Regions from separate parts of the Lacticaseibacillus jixiensis genome, predicted to be linked through region 3. Evidence: riboswitches for the same ligand, from Rfam matches in the RefSeq annotation. Region 3 holds a riboswitch; each other region holds the start of a gene.
The links. A riboswitch is a leader RNA that binds a small molecule or an ion and turns the genes downstream of it on or off. The one in region 3 is predicted to bind lysine.

Region 1 (3,279 bases), on a different contig from region 3:
TTCTACATTTGGATGGCGCGGCATTTCCGCAGCTACGAACCACGCCGCCTGCTGTTTTCTAACGGGATGCAGACTTTAGGGGTGGCTTTGCCTTGGGCCATTGCAGCCAGTTTGGTCCGGCCGAATGAAAAGGCGGTATCGATTTCCGGTGATGGGGGCTTCTTGTTCTCTAGCCAAGAGCTGGAAACTGCCGTGCGCCGTCACTTGAACATTGTGCATATTATCTGGAATGATGGCCATTATGACATGGTGAAGTTCCAAGAAGAAATGAAATACGGCCAAGCCGCAGGTGTTGACTTTGGGCCGGTTGATTTTGTGAAGTATGCCGAAAGCTTTGGGGCCAAAGGTTTGCGCGTCAATAAGCCAACCGAATTAGGTAAGGTCTTAGACGAAGCCTTTGCCACAAACGGCCCAGTGGTCGTTGATATCCCAGTTGACTATTCTGATAACATCAAGCTCAGCCAAGCCATGTTGGAAGATCAACTGTACTAATCTTGACCAAAGCCGGTTTCAATAAGCGGATCGATCCGCTTGCTGAGGCCGGTTTTGTTGTGATATTTGCTGACTTCACAAAGTTTGATGGTAGATCAAGAATTATAATGTATCAGCTTATCGTGCACAATCATCGGGGGAATTCCTTGATATTACACTGTTTATGATTGTGTAATCAATCACTTGTGTAACAGATTACCATCTGTGTTGCATTTTGTTTTGAGCAAGGCGTATAATAAACCCATCGAACGAAACACGCCTTACAGGAGGGACATCATGAGTTCATTGTTATTCCAACACGGGACCTTGGCTAATCTAGTACCTGGCTTATTTGCCGGGACGCTTTCCATTGGGGAGCTGATGCGGCACGGGGACACTGGGATCGGCACGCTGGCCGGTTTAGACGGTGAATTAGTGATCTTAGACGGCGTGGTTTATCAAGTGGCTTCTTCTGGCAAGATCCGCGTGGTTCAGCCTGACGAGAAGGTGCCTTTTGCCAATGTGCATTATGCGCAGTTCCAACACGCTGAAATGGTGCACAACTTTAAGGATGCCGACATTCGCCCTGAAATCGAATCTGTGCTGAAGACGCGCAACACTTTCGCAGGTGTCCGGATGCATGGCCGCTTCAACCATGTGCAAACGCGCGTGGTCGGCGCCCAAACGGCACCATATCCTACGCTGCGCCAAACCGCTGAAGCACAGACTTTGTTTGAAGCCGACGATGTCACTGGTACAGTGGTGGGCTATTATTCTCCGCAACTGTATGCCGGCGTTTCGGCGCCTGGTTTTCACTTGCATTTCTTAAGTGATGACCACAAGTTCGGCGGGCATTTGTTGCAAATGGATGTGGCTGAAGCAGATTTAGGCTTGCAGCAGTTCTCTGACTTGCGCTTGCACTTGCCAGTTGAAGATGCCGATTTCCAGAAAGAAGATCTGGAAGGCAACAAGATCGTCGAAGATATCAAATTAGCTGAGAAGTAAATGAGAACGTCCTGAGAGCCGCTGGCCAATGCCGGCGGCTTTTTGTTATACTATTATCCGGTAAAAATAGAGGTTGCGCCGGTCATTAGTCGCAGCTGTTGAGACGTCTGCCAAGACGCAACAGCTGTCAAAAGGGGCCGGCGCCGAAAGCCGTGATTGGCACTCACGACTTGGGCCAAGCGGAAATACCGCTTGGACTGTCGCTTGGCGGTGCGCTATTTGGTCTGAACGGTTTCTTTCAGGCGCAATGGATCATCAACGCCGATAATGGAGATCGTGAGGGAATAGATCGTGAGTCAAGAACAACATACGCAGGTGCGCCGTGAGTTAAAAACGCGCCACTTGTCGATGATCGCGTTAGGCGGTTCAATCGGTACCGGATTATTTGTCGCCAGCGGTGGCGCAATCGCGACGGCTGGGCCAGGCGGGGCGATCCTCGCTTATTTGGCCATTGGGGTGATGGTATTTTTCCTAATGACCAGCCTTGGGGAAATGGCGACTTATATCCCGGTGTCTGGCAGTTTCTCTGAATACGCCAGCCGCTTCGTCGACCCGGCGGTGGGTTTTGCTTTAGGGTGGAATTATTGGTTCAACTGGGCGATCACTGTGGCCGTGGACATTGCCACGACTGCGATTGTGATGCATTTCTGGCTGCCTGGAGTGCCAGGGTGGATTTTCAGTTTAAGTTTCTTGTTGTTGATTTTTGTGATCAACATTATTTCTGTCAAAAGCTTTGGCGAAACCGAGTACTGGTTGTCACTGATCAAGGTGATTACTGTGCTGGTATTCTTGGCGGTAGGGATCATGACGATTGTGGGGATCCTTGGCGGTTCAAAAATCGGCTTTCACAACTACACGATCAAAGCGGCGCCTTTTGTTGGCGGCTGGCCGGCGACATTGTCGGTGTTTGTGGTGGCTGGCTTCTCGTTTCAAGGCACGGAGTTGATCGGCATCACTGCCGGCGAGTCCGAAACGCCGGAAACCAGTATTCCCAAGGCAATCAAGCAGGTGTTCTGGCGAATCTTGTTGTTTTATATCTTAGCCATTGCGGTGATTGCGGCGATCATTCCTTACACGTCGCCGAATTTGCTTGGCGCCAGCGCCAGTGATGTGGCGATTTCGCCGTTTACCTTGGTGTTTAAGCGCATTGGCTTGGCTGGGGCGGCTTCGGTGATGAACGCGGTGATCTTAACGTCGGTGTTGTCCAGTGCCAATTCGGGGATGTATGCATCCACACGCATGTTGTGGGCAATGGGCAATTCCGGCTTTGCCCCGCGAATCTTTGGCAAAACCAACAGCCGCGGCGTGCCGCTGCCGGCTTTGTTGGTGACCACGGCGGTAGGGGCGTTGACGTTCTTATCCAGCATCATGGGGCCTAGTGTGTATCAGCTGTTGGTGGCAGCTAGCGGCTTGACCGGCTTCTTGGCATGGTTGGGGATCGCGGTGTCACATTACCGCTTCCGGCGCGCGTTCATGTTGCAAGGTCATGATCTGTCAGAATTGGCTTATCACGCCAAATGGTTCCCGATCGGGCCGATCTTGGCAATTCTGATGAGTTTGGTGGTGATCTTGGGCCAAGACTTGCAGTCGGTGAAACACTTTGAAATCGGCCGTTTGTTGGTATCTTACATGTCGATCCCATTGTTTATCGTGTTGTTGGTGTGGTATAAGGTCAAACACAAGACGCATTTGATCCCGCTTGCGGAAGTGGACTTGACCCCGCATCGCGAACATCGCAAGTAACCAAAGCGCAGCGGCGCTCGACGAAGATCCCGGAGCGTTGAGGCTTCGGCGCGCGGGGCA
Region 2 (3,279 bases), on a different contig from region 3:
CTTCAAGGTGAAGCCGACTTCTTTGTTCAACAAGTAGCGATGCAGATAAATCGCGGAGAAGTGATCCGAGGACACAATGCCAGTCACCGCATGTTGCGGGGTGAAGCCGGCTTCCGGCACGATCATGGTGCCTGGGTGGTCAGGTTCGTTGGTGTTCTTCAAGTTGATCGGGATCTGCCCGTCAATGGCCGGCAAGATCGCTTCATCATGGAACACCCCGAAGCCGCCATAAGACAGCTCCCGCATTTCCCGATAAGTCATGGTGGCGATCGGCGCCGGGTTCTTCACGACCCGCGGATCGGCGGCAAATACGCCATCCACGTCAGTAAAGTTCTCATACAACTCAGCATCAAAGCCGCGCGCCAAAATCGCCCCGGTGATATCCGAACCGCCGCGAGAAAACGTCGCGATCGCACCGGCTTCGGTATAGCCATAAAAGCCTGGCACCACCAAGATCCCATCCGGCCGCTGATACTTGGCCAAATGCGCGTAAGTGGTTGCTAGGACCTCTGCGTCGTTAGGGTCATCGCTGACGGTTAAGCCAATAGTCTTAGGTTCGCCATAAGCGGCCTTGATGCCGCTGGCGTTAAGCACTGCGCATAACAAGTAGCCGTTGAGCTTCTCGCCGTGAGCCTTGAAGGCAGCCATTTGATAATCGGCGTTCTTGAATTGTTCATGCGCCAAATCCGCGATTTCTTGGTGAATGTGGGCGATCACGTCATCGTCGAGCAAATAATGCGCGGCGATTTGGCGGTAGCGTTCAACGATCGCCGCTACCGTCGCGGCGTATTCCGCATGAGCTTGGACCTGTTTGGCATAAGTGATCAACAAGTCAGTGACTTTGATGTCGTCATGATACCGTTTGCCAGGTGCACTGGTGACTACCACCTGGCGTGCGGCGTTGGCTTTCATGATCGCCACGACCTTATCAAATTGTGTGCCATCGGCCAGACTGGACCCGCCGAACTTAACTACGCGCATTAGAAACGCCCCCGTCATGAGTAAATGATGTGAATAATTGTGATTTTGAGAAGAAGTCTAACACACATTCGCCACGACGCCTAGCGCGACTAATGCAAAAATGTGGCATTTTTGCCGGCCATTATTAGAACAAAATATATTTTTAGCCCGCGCCAGGCCGCTTGGGGCAATAATTGGGCAAATTCGATTTGACGAACGCCGAGTTTTATTATAGACTCATGATAAATACGAGATAGAGGTTGCGACCAACAATAGTACGCCGATCGAGCAGTCCACGCTGCAATGACATCGGCTGAAAGGGGCGGTCGCCGAAACGCTGACGTTGTGGTGACGTCAGTTGTTGGGGTAGACGTGAAAAGCGGCTACACTGTCGCCAACAATATTGGCGGGGCGCTATCCAGACGATCGACCCACAATGGGACCCTTTTGTTTGGTAGCAACCAAACAAAAGGGCCTTATTTTTTGTCTCAGCCATAAAGGAGTGTACTACCATGTCAATCACAACTAATGCTGCAGGCCATTTGACCATTGGTGATGTTGATGCCTTAGACATCGCCGAAGAATTCCATACCCCATTGTACGTCTATGACGTTGGCGCCATTCGCCGCCAGATCCGCGCGTTCAAGCGGGTGTTTGAAGAACAAGGCGTGGATTACGCCGTGAGCTACGCCAGCAAAGCTTTCGCGACCATCGCAATGTATCAAGTTGCCGCCCAAGAAGCTTGCCATGTCGATGTCGTTTCCGGCGGCGAGCTGGCCACCGCCATTGCTGCAGATTTCCCAATGCAAGATGTTTCCTTCCATGGCAACAACAAGTCGCGCCAAGAACTGCAAGAAGCCTTGGCCGCTCATGTCGGCACCATTATCATCGATAACTTCGATGAACTGGATCTGCTTGGTGAGTTGCTGCAAGCAGAACCAGCTCGCAAGCAAGCCGTCTTGTTGCGGGTGACGCCTGGGATCTCCGCCCACACCCACGCTTACATCTCCACCGGTCAAACCGACAGCAAGTTCGGCTTTGACGTCGACTCCGGCCAAGCCTTAGAAGCCGCTCGCCGTGCTTTAGCTAATCCGCAACTGGATGTGTCAGGCATTCACGCCCATATCGGCAGTCAGATCTTCGCCTTAGACGGCTTCATCGGCGCCACCAAGAAGCTGGCTTCGATCTTAACTGATTGGCACAAGCAGCTGGGCTTTGTGCCGCGGGTCTTAAACGTTGGCGGCGGCTTTGGCATTCGCTATGTTGAAGGCGACGAACCGCTGCCAGCCGAAGACTTTGTTGAAGCGATCTTAAAGACGTTAAAAGGCTTAGACTTGCCTTTTGCCACGCCTGCCGTGTGGATCGAACCAGGCCGCTCGATTGTCGGCCCGGCCGGTTATCAGCTGTACACCGTAGGCAGCCGCAAAGATGTGCCAAGCTTGCGGCCGTATGTCGCCGTTGACGGCGGCATGGGCGACAACATTCGCCCGGCGTTGTATCAAGCCGAATACGAAGCGGTTAAAGCAGATGCGCCGCATGCGCCGGCTGTTGAAGATGTGCATTTGGTCGGCAAGTATTGCGAATCCGGCGACATCTTGATCGATCACGCCAAGCTGCCTGCCACCAAGGCTGGCGACGTGGTGGCGGTGCTGGCCACTGGCGCTTACGGTTACTCAATGGCTTCCAACTACAACCGCAACCCCCGCCCCGCTGTCGTCTTTGCCGAAAACGGCCACGCCCAACTGGTCGTGCGCCATGAAACCTATGCGGATCTGATCCACAATGATTTACGCTATGACAGCCAAAACTGATCGCCGCTTTTAATAAGGAAAGGAAACAACTCACATGCCAACTTTAGACACCCAAACTGTGATCAACACCATTGCCAATTCCAAGAAAACCACCCCGGTGAAAGTTTACCTTAAAGGCGACTTGACCCAGCTGCATTTTCCCGAATCGGTGCACACCTTCTATTGCAAGCATCAAGGTACGGTTATCGGCGATTGGGCGCAGATCAAGCCAGTGCTTGAACAAAACGCTGCGGCAATCAAAGACCAATACGTCGAAGCCGCCGGGCGCAACACCGGCGTACCGCTGCTTGATGTGCGCAACTTCAACGCCCGCATCGAACCTGGCGCGATCATTCGCGACCAAGTGGCCATTGGCGATAACGCCGTGATCATGATGGGCGCCATCATCAACATCGGCGCCGAAATCGGCGACGGTTCCATGATCGACATGGGCGCTGTGCTTGGCGGCCGCGCGCAAGTCGGCAAACACTGCCACATCGGTGCCGGCACTGTCTTAGCCGGCGTGATC
Region 3 (3,279 bases):
TGGTTTGCGGGGTGACAACATTATCCAGCACGGTTAAGTTATTGAATAAGTTGAATTGCTGGAACACCATGCCTACTGCGGCGCGATAATGCGGCAAATCGAAGTTCTGATCGAGGATGCTTTTGCCGTGGAATAAGATATCGCCGCCGGTTGGTTCTTCCAATAAGTTGATGTTGCGCAACAAGGTGGATTTCCCAGAACCGGAGCGGCCAATGATGGAGACAACTTCGCCTTGGTGGACGTCGAAGTTGATGTCAGTCAAGACTTCATGAGTCCCGAAGGCTTTCTTGAGGTTCTGCACTTGAATGATCACGTCGCTCATTTTCCCGCCTCCTTAGGGGTTTGGATCTGCATTTGGTTGTTCATGACGTTATAGTTCTTCGGCCCATCGATATGCTTTTCGATCAAGCGGAACAAGCGGCTGATGGTGAAGGTCAAGATCAAGTAGATGCCGCTGACGATCAGGTAAGTGTGGAAGAACTGGAAGTTCTGGCCCGCCACCGTTTCGGCAGAGAAGAACAGTTCGGAAACTGAAATGACAGACAGCACCGACGTATCCTTGATGTTGACGATGAATTCGTTGGTGACGGCTGGCAGCGAGTTGCGCACCGCTTGCGGCAAGATGACTTTCATCATGGTTTGCAAGTGGGTGAAGCCCAGCGCATGCGCGGCTTCAAACTGGCCTTCATCCACGGAGATGATCCCGCCGCGGATAATTTCAGAGATATACGCCCCGGTGTTGATCGAGACGATCACTAAAGCAGCCATGGTCTTGTTCATGTTGATGCCAAAAGCTTGGGCAGCCCCATAATACAAGACAGCGGCTTGCACGATCATTGGCGTGCCGCGGAAGACTTCGATATAAACTGCCAGCAGCCAGTTGATCACAGCTTGTAAGCCGCGCTTGCCTTTGGCTTTAGGCTTGGGGATGGTGCGGATGATGCCGACTAACAAGCCGATGATGAAGCCGACGATGGTGCCGACCAAAGAAATCAGCAAGGTCATGCCGGTGCCGCGCAGCAGCATCGGACCGTAGTGCTTCAAGATGTTCATGAACCAGTTGCCTTGGCTGGCGGTGTTTGGCTGCACAGCCACGGCTTCTTTCATCATCTTGTTGCGCTCGGCAGTGGAGATCTTGGCCAATTCTGCGTTGATCTTGGCCTTATCAGGATCTGCTTTGCGCAAGCCAATGGCCAAATCGACGTCTTCTGGGTTGGTTTTGAAGCCGTTGGCCTTAGAGAACTTGAGGTAAGTCAGATCTGGGTTGGCGTCTTGGGCGGTGATGCCTTCTGGGACTTCAGAGACATAACCGTCGATGGTGCCGGATTCCAAAGCCACCCGCATGGCAGGGAAGTTGTTCATGGCTTCTTCTTTAATGACGCCTTTCATTTGCTTGATGGCTTGATAATGGAAAGTCGACAATTGCGCGGTGATCTTGGCGCCTTTGAAGTCTTTGATGCTTTTGGCTTTGGCGAACTTGGAATCACGCCGCACCACCACCGTCAGCTTGGAGGCATAGTAGGTGTTGGTGAAGTCAATGGTTTTGCGCCGTTCTGCAGTTGGCGACATGCCGGCGATGATCGCGTCGATTTTGCCGGAAGTCAAAGCTGGCGGCAAGCCGTCCCAGCTGGTTTTGACGACGATGACTTTCTTGCCGATGGCTTTGGCCACTTTCTTGGCCATTTGCACATCGTAGCCATTGGCGTATTCGCTGGAGCCTTGGATCTTCACCGCGCCGTTAGCGCTGGTGGATTGCGTCCAGTTAAACGGCGCATAGCCGGCTTCCATGCCGACTTTCAAGGTGCCGCTGGCGCTGACTGGAGCCGGCGCAGCCAGCGCCAAGAACATGGCGATCGCTGCGATGACCCCGCTAAGGGTGAGCCACACTTTCTTCATAACAAGTTCCTCCTTCGTGTTTTGCCAACCGAAGGAATAGAGAGAACATAAAGAGGACCGACAATATTAGAAAATTGTCGGTCCCCGATTTCGTTGTTAAACCAAATCTAGCGCTCCGCATTGCTGCGACAGTCCAAGCGATGTTGTCGCTTGGCCCAACCTAAGGCGCGCCGAATCGCGCCGAAGATTTCGGCGGGGATGCTTAAGGCAATTTCAATGGGCTTCGGCCCTCCATTGCGTTCGTCACCACCCGCGACCTCTATTTCTTGGTGGATATTCACTTGTCTGGCGTTGAGTATAACCCAAGCAGTCACCAACCGTCAATCACCCATGGCCGCTAAGCTGACATCAGCCTAAGTCGTAAGGGATATCCTACACCAACAACTCAAGAACAAGGAAAACGATTGCCGAAAATTAAGAAGCGTTTTCTCTGTTAGTAACGCATGTAAATCGCCGCTGACGTGCAAACGCCGAGCTTATACCGGCCCGCTTTTACCGGCTTTGCCTGCATTCATGCAAGCTTTAGTCCAGAAAAATTAACAAAAAAATATTCGGCTCAGTCCCAGCGGCATAGACCTTTCATGAAAACGCTCGATTTTACGTCAAGAAAGGGATTGCAAAACCCGCGGGAGAACGGCATACTAATTTCTGGGGATTCATTTACCGGTCATATTCTGCGCACTTTTATTATTTATTCAGCGCAGCGTAGACTGCACCCAAATATTATTTAGGAGGCGACAAACAATGGTCGGAATCATTCTTGCTAGTCACGGGCAATTCGCCGCTGGCATCAAGCAATCTGGTCAGATGATCTTCGGTGAGCAAGAGAAAGTCGAAGCAGTAACTTTCATGCCTAACGAAGGCCCAGACGACCTCAAGAAGCACCTTGAAGAAGCCATTGCGAAGTTCGGCGAAGACGACGAAGTGTTGTTCTTAGTCGATCTGTGGGGCGGTTCACCATTCAACCAATCCAACGGTTTGTTCGAAGCACATAAGGACAAGTGGGCAATTGTCACAGGGTTGAACCTGCCAATGCTCATTGAAGCTTATGGCTCACGTCTGTCGATGACCTCGGCACACGAAATCGCAGCACACTTGGTGGAAGCAGGGCGCGATGGCGTCAAGATCAAGCCGGAAAGCCTGGAGCCAAAGCCTGCAGCTGCGGCTGCACCAAAGGCCACTGGCGGCAATGCCGGCAAGCCAGGCAAGCTCGAATACGTGCTTGCCCGTATCGATTCTCGTCTGTTGCATGGTCAAGTCGCAACTGCTTGGTCCAAGTCTGTTAAGCCAACGCGTATCATCGTTGTTTCTGACAACGTGGCCCGCGATAAGCTGAGAAAGCAATTGATCACCGACGCCGCACCTGGCGGCGTCCATGCCCAT

Region 1: another riboswitch for lysine. It lies ahead of ACGG90_RS13915 (amino acid permease); the one in region 3 lies ahead of ACGG90_RS02390 (ABC transporter permease subunit).
Region 2: another riboswitch for lysine. It lies ahead of lysA (diaminopimelate decarboxylase); the one in region 3 lies ahead of ACGG90_RS02390 (ABC transporter permease subunit).

Annotation. Positions count from the first base shown of each region.
Region 1 covers NZ_BAAFPR010000035.1:2,932-6,210, forward strand. The annotation lists gene alsS (acetolactate synthase AlsS) at 1-492, shown strand, start outside; gene budA (acetolactate decarboxylase) at 766-1,476, shown strand; lysine riboswitch at 1,536-1,702, shown strand; gene ACGG90_RS13915 (amino acid permease) at 1,825-3,219, shown strand.
Region 2 covers NZ_BAAFPR010000015.1:55,446-58,724, forward strand. The annotation lists gene ACGG90_RS10190 (aspartate kinase) at 1-981, opposite strand, end outside; lysine riboswitch at 1,207-1,385, shown strand; gene lysA (diaminopimelate decarboxylase) at 1,473-2,771, shown strand; gene dapD (2,3,4,5-tetrahydropyridine-2,6-dicarboxylate N-acetyltransferase) at 2,806-3,279, shown strand, end outside.
Region 3 covers NZ_BAAFPR010000002.1:205,072-208,350, reverse strand. The annotation lists gene ACGG90_RS02395 (amino acid ABC transporter ATP-binding protein) at 1-322, opposite strand, end outside; gene ACGG90_RS02390 (ABC transporter permease subunit) at 319-1,896, opposite strand; lysine riboswitch at 1,997-2,166, opposite strand; gene ACGG90_RS02385 (mannose/fructose/sorbose PTS transporter subunit IIA) at 2,641-3,279, shown strand, end outside.